2 regions of the Massilia orientalis genome follow, and region 1 is predicted to be linked to the other one. Evidence: predicted binding sites of a transcription regulator. Region 1 holds the regulator's gene; the other holds the start of a gene.

Region 1 (6,584 bases):
ACCCGGCGTCGCGCCGCACGCTGATCGAATGCATTTCGGAAGAACGCGACCGGCTGGGGCAGATCGAGAAGATGGGCCACGTGATCGACACGTCCGAACTGTCGGCCAACAAGCTGCGCGCGTGGATCAAGGAACTGGCCGAGGTCACCTACGCGCCGCTGACGCTGTATTTCGAATCGTTCGCATTCAAGCGCGGCGTGCCGCTCGATGCCGACTTCGTGTTCGACGTGCGCGCCGTGCCGAATCCGTATTACGACCTCACCTTGCGCCCGCTGAACGGCAGGGACGCTCCCGTGATCGCCTTCCTCGACGCCCAGCCGCAGGCGGCCGAGCTGCTGTCCGACATCCGCGCGTTCATCGCCAAGTGGCTGCCGTCGTTCAAGAAGGACAACCGCAGCTATCTCACCGTGGCCGTCGGTTGCACGGGCGGCCAGCACCGCTCCGTGTACATGGCGGAACGGCTCGGCGCGTATTTCAGCGACACGGAACGGGTCGTCGTGCGCCACCGCGAGCAGCCCTGATACGGCCAACGCGAATTCAGCCGGTGCCGAAGCGCCGGCGCAGCCGCGCATGGCGATGGCGGAACAACAGCGCCACGCTCGCGCGCGCGAGCACGCGCGGCAGCAGGCGCGAACGGAACGCCAGGTTGTCGACGACCCGCGTGCCCCGCGCCGACGGCGCGACGATGCGCTCGTGCTGCCAGAACGCCATCGACAGCATCGGCGAGCGCTCCAAAAAACGTCGGCCCGGCTCGAGTTCGACGAGCGTGAGGCCGCTCCGGTCGATGGGCAGCACGCGCAACAACAACAGCCAGCTGCGGCACAGGCGCTGTCCCGGCACGACATCCCCCGGCAGCGTCCGCATCCCGCGCGGGAACGTCATGCGCAGCAGCGGCGTCATCTCGTCGGCGATGCCCTCGACGGACGTGACCCGGCGCCACACCGTGTCCGGCGCGGCAGCCAGCTCGGATTCGAAGCGCAGCGCGATCACAAATCGCGGAGTGGATGCGCGTGCCCGGGCCAGACGGGCGCGAAGAACCACGCGACCATCTCCGGCGTGACCGCATCGAGCGTGGGCGGATTCCAACGCGGCGCATTGTCCTTGTCGATCACGAGCGCGCGCACGCCTTCGAGCACTTCGCCGTGTTCGAACGTGCGGCGCACGAGCGAGCGCTCCATGCGCAGGCAGTCCGCCACGCCAAGCGCTTCCCCGCGCACGAGCATCTCGCGCGTCACGGACATCATCAGCGGCGAGCGCTGGCGCAGCGTGGCCAGCGTCTTTTGCGCGAACGGGCTCGCATCCGTCTCAAGCGACGCCATCACGGCCGCGACGGAGTCCGCGCCGAAATGGCGGTCGATCGCGCCGCGCTGCGCTTCCAGTTCGCTCGCGCCAGCCGGGAACGGCGCGGCGAACGCGCGGATCGCGGCGGGCAGTTGCGCGCCCGGCGTCGTCTCGATCAGCGCGCGCAGCGCATCCAGCTGCGCGCCCGGCACGAACACGTCGGCCAGGCCGACGTAGATCGCATCGGCCGCGCCGATGGTCACGCCCGTCACGCCGAGATAGTGGCCCAGGCGGCCCGGTGCATGCGACAGGAAATGACTGCCGCCCACGTCCGGGAACAGCCCGATGTTCACCTCGGGCATGGCGATCTTCGAGCGCTCCGTCACGATGCGCAGGCCGCAATCCGGCCCGCCCTGCGCGATACCCATCCCGCCGCCCATCACGACGCCATCCATCAGCGCAATGTACGGCTTCGGATAGAAGTGAATGAGGTGGTTGAGCGCGTATTCTTCGGTGAAGAAATCTTCCAGCAGCGGGCTACCGGTCTGCGGCGTGGCTTTGCCGGCCTCGTGGAAAAAGCGGATGTCGCCGCCGGCGCACAAGGCCTTTTCGCTGCTGCTCCCGATGACGACGGCGTCGATGCCGGCGTCATTACGCCAGGCGAGCAGCGTGGCGGTGAGCGCGCGGACCATGTCCAGCGACAGCGAGTTCAGCGCCTTTGGGCGGTCCAGGGTGATGATGCCGGTGCGGTTGGCAACCCGCGTCAGAACGTGTGCAGTCATGTCTCGTTGTTATCGAATAATCAGACCAGCATTGTAGCGCCCATAAAAAGCGAAAAGGGCGCCGATGCGCCCTTTACTCCTTGGTGCTACCGCACGCGTGGCATTACGCCGTGGCGGGCTCCTCCTCGCCACCTTCGGACATGCGCTTGATACACGCGTTGTCATGATCCTTGAGCATTTGCTTGTACTTGACGACCTGGCGGTCCAGGCGGTCCATCAGCATGTCGATCGCGGCGTATAGATCGTGCGCGGCACTGGCGACATGGACGATCTTGCCCGCGAGACGCAGGTTGATCTCGGCTTTCTGGCGTTTTTCTTTCTCGGTGAGATTGTCGATGCAGAGGATGACATGGGAGTCGATCACTTGATCGAAATGACGGGTGATGCGTTCGAGCTTGTTCTGTACGTATTCTCGGATGGCTGGAGTTACATCGAGATGATGTCCGCTGATTGTGAGATTCATACACACTCCTTTGAAGATGCACTGCCTGCCGTGCGCGCATCTAGCGCAATGGGACAGTGTTTGTTACAAGGATTTGCGGAGACTGACGGGCGGGATTTTCAGCGCCTCACGGTATTTTGCGACCGTGCGTCGCGCGATGACCATTCCCTGTTCCCCTAGCATCTCCGCGATCTTGCTATCGGATAATGGATTCTTGGGGTCTTCTGCTCCTGTGAGTTGTACGATGAGGGCCCGTATTGCCGTCGACGATGCTTCGCCTCCCGCTTCGGTGGCAACGTGACTCCCGAAGAAATACTTCAACTCGAACATGCCGTGCGGGGTCAGCATATATTTCTGAGTTGTGACTCGAGAAATTGTGCTCTCGTGTAGACCTAGTGTATCAGCTATCTCACGTAAAACAAGGGGCCGCATCGCGACTGCGCCATGGGAAAAAAAGTTGCGCTGGCGATCGACAATTGCTTGGGCTACACGCAGGATCGTGTCGAAGCGCTGGCGCATGTTCTTGATGAGCCACTTGGCTTCCTGCAACTGCGCGTTCATCTGTGTTTCCGATTTGCCCTGCTTCATCAGCGACGCGTACAGGCTGTTCACGCGCAGGCGCGGCATCACTTCCGGATTCAGCAGCACGCTCCAGCCATCCTTGGCGCGGCGCACGATCACGTCGGGCACGACGAAGTCCGACACGTCCGACGCGAACGCCGCGCCCGGATGCGGATTGCACTGGCGGATGACGGCCTGGGCTTCGCGCAGGTCTTCGTCGTCGCAATCGAGCGCCTTCTTCAGCTTGTTGAATTCGCGCTGCGCGAACCACGTCAGGTATTTTTCGACGATGACGAGCGCCATGCGCCGCGTCACCATCGGCACGCCGGGCATGCGGCGGATCTGCAGCGCCAGGCACTCGGCCGCGCTGCGCGCGCCCACGCCGGGCGGGTCCATGCTCTGCACCATGGCGAGCGCCGTGCGCAATTCGTCGAACTCGATCTCGAGTTCTTCCGGCAGGCGCGCGTAGATGTCTTCCAGCGGTTCTTCCAGGTAGCCGTTGTCGTCGAGCGCATCGACGACGAGTTCCACGAGCGCGCAGTCGCGCGCCGCGCAGCACGTCAGGCGCACCTGTTCCATCAAATGCTCGCGCAGGGTGACGGGGCTCGCTTCCAGCTGCGGGCGGCCGTCCTCGTCCTCGCCGCCGCTCCCGCTGCTGCGGCCGTATTCGCCCCAGTCCTCGCCGCCTTCGCCGCCGCTTTCTCCGCCCTCGCCGCCGGCGTCATTCGCTTCGCCATTGGCGTTCTCGGCGGGCGCGCTGCCGCCTTCCTCGCCGTTGCCCTGCGCGGCCGGCGCCTCGCTTGCCTGCGATGACGCCGGGGCGCTGTTGATAGCGCCGTCGGCCAGCAACCGCACGGAGCGGTCGAGCGGATCGTCGAGCCGTTCGAGCAGCGGGTTCTCGCTCAGGACCTGCTCGATTTCCTGGTGCAGCTCGAGCGTGGACAACTGCAGCAGGCGGATCGATTGCTGCAGTTGCGGCGTCAGTGCAAGGTGCTGTGAGGTCTTGAGTTGCAGCGTCTGTTTCATGACTACATTCGGAAGTGTTCGCCCAGGTAGACGCGGCGTACCGATTCGTTGGCGATGATGTCGTCGGGACGGCCCGACGCCAGCACCGCGCCCTGGTTGATGATGTAGGCGCGGTCGCAGATGCCCAGCGTCTCGCGCACATTATGGTCCGTGATCAGCACGCCGATGCCGCGCTCCTTCAGGAAGCGCACGATGCGTTGGATCTCGATCACCGCGATTGGATCCACGCCGGCGAACGGTTCGTCCAGCAGCACGAAGCGCGGATTGGTCGCGAGCGCGCGCGCGATCTCCACCCGGCGGCGTTCGCCACCGGACAGCGACAGCGCCGGGCTCTCGCGCAGCTTCTCGATCTGCAGCTCGGTCAGCAGCTCGTCGAGACGTTCGGTGATGCGCGCCTTGGTAAGCGACTTGCCGTTCTCGCGCTGCAATTCCAGCACGGCGCGGATGTTCTCTTCCACCGTCAGCTTGCGGAACACGGACGCTTCCTGCGGCAGGTACGACAGCCCGAGCAGCGCGCGCCGGTGGATCGGCAGGCTCGTGATGTCGGTGCCGTTGATGTCGATGCTGCCGGCGTCCGACGGCACGAGGCCCACGATCATGTAGAACGAGGTCGTCTTGCCTGCGCCGTTCGGGCCCAGCAGGCCGACCACTTCGCCGCACGCCACCTGCAGCGACACGTCGCGCACGACGAGCCGCTTGCCGTAGCTCTTCTGCAGTCCCTTGACGACGAGGGTGCTGCCGCCGCATTCGGCCGGCGCGGCCTGCGTGCCTGCTTCCATTGCGCTTGCCTCCGTCATTGCTTGCCTGCCGGAGCGGGAGCGGGAGCGGCGCCGGCTGCAGGGGCGCGGCGCGGCTGCAGCGTGATGCTGCCGCGGCCATTGCCCGGCTTGTCCGTGCCGTTGGCGTCGTTCAGGCCGAGCAGCTTCTCGTTGCGGTTGTCGTAGGAGATGAATTCGCTGGCCATCTCCTGCGTGATCTTCTTGCCCTCGAGCTGGCGGATGACGGCCTTCGAGAACAGTTTCACGAGGTCGTTGCGCTCGTCGTATTCGATGCGCTGGGCCTGGCCCTCGCCCCACAGGTCCGGGCCGCCGTCGCGCTTCTGGCGGAAGGTCGCGAGCTTGCCGGGATTCGCGGTGAGGATGAAGGTGCGCCAACCGTCCGGCGACTCCTTGACCTCGGCGCGGTCGGATTTCAGGATCATGGTGCCGCGCGTGATGACCACGTTGCCGGTGGCGACGTAGTTCTGCGTGACCTGGTCGACGTTGGCGTTGTCGAACGCGATGTCGACGGGCTTGAGCGCGTCCGCCTTCTCGGCCGAGGCAGCCAGCGGCACCAGCAGGAAGATGGCGGCGGCGAGTATTTTTTTCATTCGATAGTCCTTTTTAGTGACTTGCGCGCGACTGGCGTGGCGGATAGGTGACCTTGCCGCGGCCACCCAGCGCGATCTGCTGCGTGGCGTTGTTGGCGACCATGCCCACCGCGTCGACCGATGCGGCGCCGAGCGTCATGTGGATCGGCCTGTCGGTCTTCGCGATCTCGTCGTCCGGCAGGATCGTCAACACCTCGGTGCGGATCCGCATCGGATCCGCGCCCGGGGCGGCCGGACGCCGGATGTCGACATTGCCCGTCAGGTCGATCTGGTTCTGGTTCTGGCTCACGAGCGCGCTGTTGGACGTCATCGTCATCGGCGGATGCTCGTCGGTGAGGCTCTGCACGACCGGCTTGTCGACGAGCGCCGTGTTGTCGACGGGGCGGTGCGTGAGGCGCTCGCCCGAGATCACGTAGCGCGGCTTGCCGGCCTCCGACATGCGCACCCAGCTGAAGTTGTCGACGATGTAGTCCGGCTCGTTGCCCGCGTTGAAGCCCGGCCCGTTCTCCTCGCCCTGCATCACCTGCACGAGCCAGAAGCTGCCGAACGCGCAGAATACGGCGAACAGCATCAGGAGCAGCAGGCGCCAGCGGTGCGCGGTACGCTTGTAGCTTGCGGGAGCCATATCTCTCTTATCCGAAGTAAGGCGCGAGCGCCTGTTCGTAGGTGCCCTGGGCGCGCATCACCATGTCGCAGACTTCGCGCACGGCGCCGCGGCCGCCCGGGTTCTTCGTCACGTAATGGGCGCGATGCTGCACTTCCGGATGCCCGCTCGGCACCGTCACCGCAAAGCCCACGCGCGAGAGCAGCGGCAGGTCGATCACGTCGTCGCCGATGTAGCCGCACGCCTCCGCCGTCACGCCGGTTTTATTCAGCAGCTCGGAGAACGCGAGGCGCTTGTCGTGCTGGCCCTGGAACACGTGCGTGATACCGAGATCGGCCGCCCGCTTGATGACGATGGGCGACGTGCGTGCGCTGATGATCGCCGTTTGCACGCCGGTGCGGTTCAGGAGCTGGATGCCGAGGCCGTCCAGCACGTAGAACGTCTTCGTGACTTCGCCGTCCGGGCCGTAGGTCAGGCTGCCGTCGGTGAGGACGCCGTCCACGTCGAAGATCATGACCT
Region 2 (6,584 bases), on a different contig from region 1:
AGGCGAGGCAGGCGTCGTCGATGGCGATGCCACCGCGCGGGCCCAGTGCCAGGCCGGAGGCCTTGGCCAGTTCGTCGCGCGGGCGGATGCCGGCCGAGAACACGATCATGTCCGCTTCGAGGAAGCTGCCGTCCGCGAATTCCATGCGGTGCGTGGCCGACTCGCCGGCGACGATCTGCAGCGTGTTCTTTTGCGTGTGGACGTTGACGCCCAGTTCTTCGATTTTCCTGCGCAGCACGCGGCCGCCCAGGTCGTCGACCTGCACGGCCATCAGGCGCGGTGCGAATTCGACGACGTGCGTGTCGAGGTGCATGTCGCGCAGCGCCTTGGCGCATTCGAGGCCCAGCAGGCCGCCGCCGACGACGACGCCGGATTTCGAACGGGCGCCGCATTCCGTCATTTTTTCCAGGTCTTCGATGGTGCGGTAGACGAAGATGTCGTTGCGCTCCTTGCCCGGGACCGGCGGCACGAACGGGTAGGAACCCGTCGCGAACACCAGCTTGTCATACGAGAGCACGGCGCCATCGGCCAGCGTGACGGTTTTCGCATCACGGTCGACGGCGACGGCCTGCGCGTTCAGCTTCAGTTCGACCTGGCCGGCGTGCTGTTCGAAGAAGCCCGGTGCGACGAGCGACAGCTGGTCGGCAGTGGTGCCGGAGAAGAACGAGGACAGGTGCACGCGGTCGTAGGCCGGGCGCGGTTCCTCGCACAGCACGGTGACGTGGAAATGGGCATCCTGCTTGGCTTCCGCGAACAGGGTTTCGAGGAATTTGTGGCCTACCATGCCGTGGCCGATGACGATCAGTTTCATGTTGCGACTCCTATGCTGCAATAACGTGTTCAGGCGGCGGCGGGTGCCGGCGTTTCGGGGACGGTCAGCGTGAAGCGCACGCCGATGGCGCACAGCGCCGCGACGAGGACGGCGCCGCCGAGGATCATCAGGGTCTGGCGCACGTCGCCCGTGCCCTTCATCAGGAAGCCGGCCAGCACGGCGCCGACGTTGCCGCCCGCGCCGACGATGCCGGCCACGCCGCCCAGCGCCTTGCGACTCACGAACGGCACCAGGGCGTAGGTCGAACCGCACGCCATGTGGGTGCACAGGCCGAAGGCGAGCATGGCGACGATGGCCAGCGTGACGCTCGTGGTCTGCGAGAACCACAGCAGGCCCAGGCCCTCGCCCAGCATCAGGACGAATAGCAGGTTCACGCGGGAATTCAGGTCACCGCGGGCCGCGACCTTGTCCGAGATCCAGCCGCCCAGGGCACGGGCGAACAGGGCCAGCAGGCCGAAGCTGCCGGCGGCCATGCCGGCCTGTTTCAGCGACAGGCCGAAGTGGTCGACGTAGTACGTGGCGGCGACGTTGTGGATGAACAGTTCGATGCCGAAGCAGGCGCCGTAGGTAATGAACAGCAGCCAGGCGCGGTAGTTGCGGCAGGCTTCGAAGAAGCTCGCCCAGCCGCCCTTGCCGCCCGCTTCGAACGGCACGCCGGCGGCGCGCAGTTCGGTGAAGTTACCTTCCGGGCAATCCTGGGTGAACTTGTAGTAGACGACGGCCATGATGAGCATCAGCACGCCCGGCACGACCAGGGCGGCACGCCAGCCCATCGTCTCGTTCACGCCCAGCATGACCATGGCGCCCATGATCAGCGGCATCGTGGCCTGCGCGACGCCGCCGCCGCTGTTGCCCCAGCCGGCCGAGGCCGCGTTGGCGGTGCCGACGACCTTCGGGCCGAACATGACGGAGGTGTGATACTGGGTGATCACGAAGCTGGCACCGACGGCGCCGATGCCGAGGCGGAACAGCAGGAAGCTTTCATAGCTCTGGGCCATGGCGACGCCCAGCACGGGGATCGCGCCCAGCGCCAGCAGGCCGGTGTAGGCCTTGCGCGGACCGAAGCGGTCGCACAGCGGGCCGATGATCAGGCGCACGACGATGGTGATGGCGACGGCCGCGATGTTGATGTCGGCGATCTGGCTGACCGACAGGTGGAACTCGCCCTTGATCACCGGCATCAGCGGTGCGCAGGCAAACCAGGCGAAGAAGCAGACGAAGAAGGCCACCCAGGTCAGGTGGAACGCGCGCATCTGGGGCGTATCAAACGAGAATAGCTTGATACTGTTTGCTTTGCCGGCCATGTTGTTATTCCCTTCTTGAAAACGAAAAGGCGCCCGCTGCCTGGCCGCGAAGACGATTCCAGAAATCGTTCAAGCGGGTGCAGCGGACGCCGTTGTCCTGTTGCCGGTCCCTCGTTGGACCGGCGCTTTTTACTCAGGGATCGCCGTTGATCCTTTACCTCCGTATCAGCAAGACCCGTGCCAGATGGTTTTCAGGGGGAAGATCGTATTGACCGGGCCTTGCACGCTTCATTGCAGTGCACCATGCACGCTCATGGCGCACTGCAATGAAGCGTGCCCCGTCGTTCCCGCGAAAGCGGGAATCCATACCGAGCAACCGGATCAGGTACGCTGGAAATGCTGCAACGTATTTAGTAACTGGCTTCGGTACTTCAGCATGGGTTCCCGCCTCCGCGGGAACGACGAGCTAACTTTTACGCCCCGGCCAGTGCCGTGCGGCGGATGGGAAAGGATGAGATATACGCGTCGGGCTCGAGGCCGTCCCAGACCTTGCCGTCCATGAGCACGGAGCGGCGCATCAGGCTCGACGACGCCGGCACGCCCGCCAGCACGGCCGCCTCGCGGTACAGGCCCACGCGGTTCACGCGCGCGGCCACGGCCGCGTAATCGACGTCGTCGCGCAGCAGGCCCCAGCGCCGGTGCTGGGTCATGAACCACATCGCGTCGGACAGGTAAGGGAAATTGGCCTCGCCCTCGTCGTGGAAGCGCACCGGATCGGGATCGATCCAGCGCTTGCCCAGGCCGTTGTCATAGTCGCCATGCAGGCGCGCGGCGATGGCGCGGCGGTCCGCGTTCACATAGGCGGGGCTGGACAGGACCTCGGCCGCCACGTCGCGGTGCGCCGGCGATTCATCGAGCCAGCGCCCCGCCTCCAGCACGGCCGCGATCAGGGAGCGGCACGCGTGCGGGTTCGCGTCGACGAAGGCGGCCGTCGCGCCGAGCGCCTTGCCGGGATGGTCGCGCCAGATGTCCTGGCTCGTCGCGACGGTGAAGCCGCTGCCGTCCAGCTGGGCGCGGGCGCTCCACGGTTCGCCGGCGCAAAAGCCGTCCATGTGGCCGGCCGCCAGGTTCACGGCCATCTGGCTGGGCGGGACGGTCACCACCTGCGCATCGCGCACCGGATCGATGCCGCCCGCCGCCAGCCAGTAATAGAGGAACAGCGCGTGGTTCCCGGTCGGGAACGTGTGCGCGAACGTGTAGCGGCGCGTGCCCTCGCGCATCGCGGCGGCCAGCGTGCCGAGGTCCGTCACGCCCTGCCGGGCCAGTGCGCGCGACAGGGTAATCGCTTGGCCATTGCGCGACAAGTTCATCAGCACGGCCATGCGCGTGGGGGGACTCCCAATGCCGTTTTCCACGCCGTACAGCAAACCATATAGCACATGCGCCGCGTCGATCTCGCCCTGCAGCAGGCGGTCGCGCATGCCCGACCACGAATGCTGGCGCGCGAGTTCGAGCTTGATGCCGTATTTGTCGTCCAGCCCGAGCACGGACGCCATCACGAGGGACGCGCAATCCGTCAGGGGCATGAAGCCGGCCCTGATCACGGTCTTTTCCGGCCGGTCCGAGCCGGCGATGAATACGTGAGCCATCGTTTCCTTTGCTGTTTTAGCCGAGTAGATCCTCGACGTCGAGGATGCGCTGGGCGACTTCGGCCAGCTTGAGCTTCTTGTTCATCGCCATGCTGCGCAGCCGCTGGTAGGCCTCTTCCTCCGTCAGCCGGTTGCGCGCCATGAGCACGCCCTTGGCCCGTTCGATCAGCTTGCGGTCGGCGAGCTGGCGGCGCGTGTCGGACAACTCGTCCAGCAGCTTCTGTTCGCGGTTGAACCGCTTCATCGCCACATCCAGCACGGGCTTCACGCGCTCGGCCTGCAGCCCGGCCACGATGTACGCGGTGACGCCCGCCTCGATCGCGGCATCCATGCTGGAGGACGTCTGGTCGTCCGTGAACAGGACGATGGGCCGCGGCTCGTCGCGCGTGGCGATCACGATGTGTTCGAGGACGTCGCGCGCGTCCGATTCGCTGTCGATGATGATCATGTCCGGCTGGATCTGGGCGATCCGCTCCGGCAGGAAGATGTCGGCGGGGAGCGAAGCGACGATGTCATAGCCCGATTCCAGCAGGCCGATGCGCAGCGCCGTGTTGCGTCTTGCCTGCGCGGCGAGCGTGGCCTCGTCCGCGGCATCGCTGGACGCGGTGTTGACGACGACGATGCGCAGGGTGCGCTGGACCTTGGACGGCAGTTTCATGCCCTTTGGATATGCAAGTTCCGGGCCAACCAACCAGATATTCATGTTCCGTATTTCAGGAGTACGAATCAACATTAGTTGTCGTACAGAAAATATTCACGAAACGCATGGGAAGCATCACAAACAAAAAGTTCATTTATGACGCGGTTATCCCTATACTGCATCGCAACACGACAGATTTCTCACCGGAGATGACCATGAACACCGCAACGATCAACCGGGCACAGAACAAGACTCTGCGCCAGCACATTGCCGACACCCTGGGCAAGATCCGCACCTTTGCGATCGAACTGTATGAAGCGCACGGCGGCCTGATCGTGCCCGACGCCGCCCAGCCGGGCAGCGGCGCCCTCGCCCGCCGCAAGATGCAGCAGCAGGCCGGCATCATCATCCTGGGCCCGTTCTGCGCAGCCGCGCTGGCGCCGGAAGCCGTCCGCGAAACGCCGAACAACTAATCAAGCCAAGGATACAGATCATGACCCCGTTCGAATACCTCACCGTCGCCATCGCAGCCGCCGCCGTCGTCACCCGTATCGTGATGTTCGTGCGCAACCCGTCGCTGACCGCACCGTCCGAACTGTGGCTGGCGCAAGAGCCGACTGAACTGTGGATGGGCGAGTACGCGAAGCCGAAGGCAGCCGCGTAATATCTGACTGACCACATCGTCTCCACACGCCCGGCATTGGCCGGGCGTTGTCTTTTGTGCGCCGCAATATTCCTTAAGGTCGCCGACGTACTTACGCACGCGCGCCACTCCTGCCAGCGAATCCACACAGCACCATAGTCGGCTGCGCTAGAATGCTTTTTTGCAATTTCTGACCAAGAAAAGCATTCTTGTTCTTCATTTATCCACCCGACTGATGATGCGACTCCCTGTCCTTACCGTTCTTGCCGCACTGCTGGCGCTACCCGCTGCCGCCTCCACACCCGTGACCCTCGACCAGGCCATGGCCAACCCCGACTGGATCGGACCTCCCGTGGAAGCGGCGTGGTGGAACTGGGACGGCAAGCAGGTCATCTACAAACAGAAGCGCGCCGGGTCGCCCCTACGGGACACCTACCGCGTGAACGCGGCGAAGGCCGGCACGCCGGCACAGGTGACGGACGCCGGACAGGCGAAGCTGGACAGCCCGGAAATGCTGTACAACCGCGGCCGCACCCGCGCCGTCATCGTGCGCAACGGCGACCTGTTCGAGCGCGACCTCAAGTCGGGCGCCCTCCTGCAGATCACGCGCGGCAGCGGCGTGGCGATCCAGGCCGTCCAGTACACGGCCGACGAGCGCGGCGTGCAGTACCGCATCGGCGACGACTGGTTCGCGTGGGACCGCACCGACCGCGTGACCGGTCCCGTCGCCCTGCCGCGCGCCGCCAAGGATCCGAACGTGACCGAGGCCGACGCGCTGCGCGACATGCAGCTGCGCCTGTCGACGATCCTGAAGCGCCAGAAGGACGAGCGCGACGCCACCCGCGCGCAGGCCGAGGAACTGCGCCGCGCCGACCCGACCCGCGCGCCCGCGCCGATCTACCTGGGCGACAAGGTCGCGATCCTGAACAGCGCGCTGTCGCCGGACGGCCGCTGGCTGCTCGTCGTCACGGGTCCGAAGAACGCGGACAAGGGCCGCGCCGGCAAGATGCCCCGCTACGTGACGGAAAGCGGCTACGAGGAATTCTCGGAAGAGCGCACGCGCGTGGGCCGCAACAACCCCGCGGGCCACGGCCTGAAACTCGTGAACCTCGCGACGCGCGAGGTGAAGGACCTGGCGCTGGACGCCCTGCCCGGCATCGCGGTCGATCCGCTGGCCAAACAGCGCGCGGAGCACAAGCTCGACCCGCTCAAGGGCAACCGTCCGGTGATGATCGGCTTCGACGGCGAAGCGATCACGTGGAGCCAGAACGGCGCCAACGTGGCCGTCATGTTCCGCTCCGTGGACAACAAGGACCGCTGGATCGCCACCGTCGACCTGCCGCGCGCGGCGCTCCAGCCGGTGCACCGCCTGACGGACGACGCGTGGGTCAACTACGACAACAATGAATTCGGCTGGCTGCCGGACGGCTCGACCCTGTGGTACCTGTCGGAAGAAAGCGGCTACGCGCACCTGTACGTGCGCGACGCGGGCGGCCGCACGCGCGCGCTCACGCAAGGGCGTTGGGAAGCGGGCGACGTCGCATGGTCGGCGGACGGCCGCACGGCCTGGCTGCTG

Evidence for each region. Region 1 encodes sigma-54, which starts transcription at its own class of promoters, with help from an activator protein. Its sites were predicted from a motif close to TGGCANGNAANCTGCTTT; they were not measured.
Region 2: QPK29_RS08545 (ANTAR domain-containing response regulator) is a predicted target of sigma-54. The motif match lies at 4,394-4,411, and genes of this name have one in related genera.

What each region holds. Positions count from the first base shown of each region.
Region 1 is NZ_JASNRB020000004.1:132,111-138,694, forward strand. It holds gene rapZ (RNase adapter RapZ) at 1-521, shown strand, start outside; gene QPK29_RS06935 (SRPBCC family protein) at 538-990, opposite strand; gene QPK29_RS06940 (enoyl-CoA hydratase/isomerase family protein) at 987-2,063, opposite strand; gene hpf (ribosome hibernation-promoting factor, HPF/YfiA family) at 2,167-2,526, opposite strand; gene QPK29_RS06950 (RNA polymerase factor sigma-54) at 2,590-4,092, opposite strand; gene lptB (LPS export ABC transporter ATP-binding protein) at 4,095-4,871, opposite strand; gene lptA (lipopolysaccharide transport periplasmic protein LptA) at 4,886-5,461, opposite strand; gene lptC (LPS export ABC transporter periplasmic protein LptC) at 5,475-6,086, opposite strand; gene QPK29_RS06970 (KdsC family phosphatase) at 6,094-6,584, opposite strand, start outside.
Region 2 is NZ_JASNRB020000005.1:13,703-20,286, forward strand. It holds gene nirB (nitrite reductase large subunit NirB) at 1-811, opposite strand, end outside; gene QPK29_RS08535 (MFS transporter) at 841-2,136, opposite strand; gene QPK29_RS08540 (CmpA/NrtA family ABC transporter substrate-binding protein) at 2,550-3,725, opposite strand; gene QPK29_RS08545 (ANTAR domain-containing response regulator) at 3,742-4,383, opposite strand; gene QPK29_RS08550 (hypothetical protein) at 4,581-4,838, shown strand; gene QPK29_RS08555 (hypothetical protein) at 4,859-5,029, shown strand; gene QPK29_RS08560 (S9 family peptidase) at 5,247-6,584, shown strand, end outside.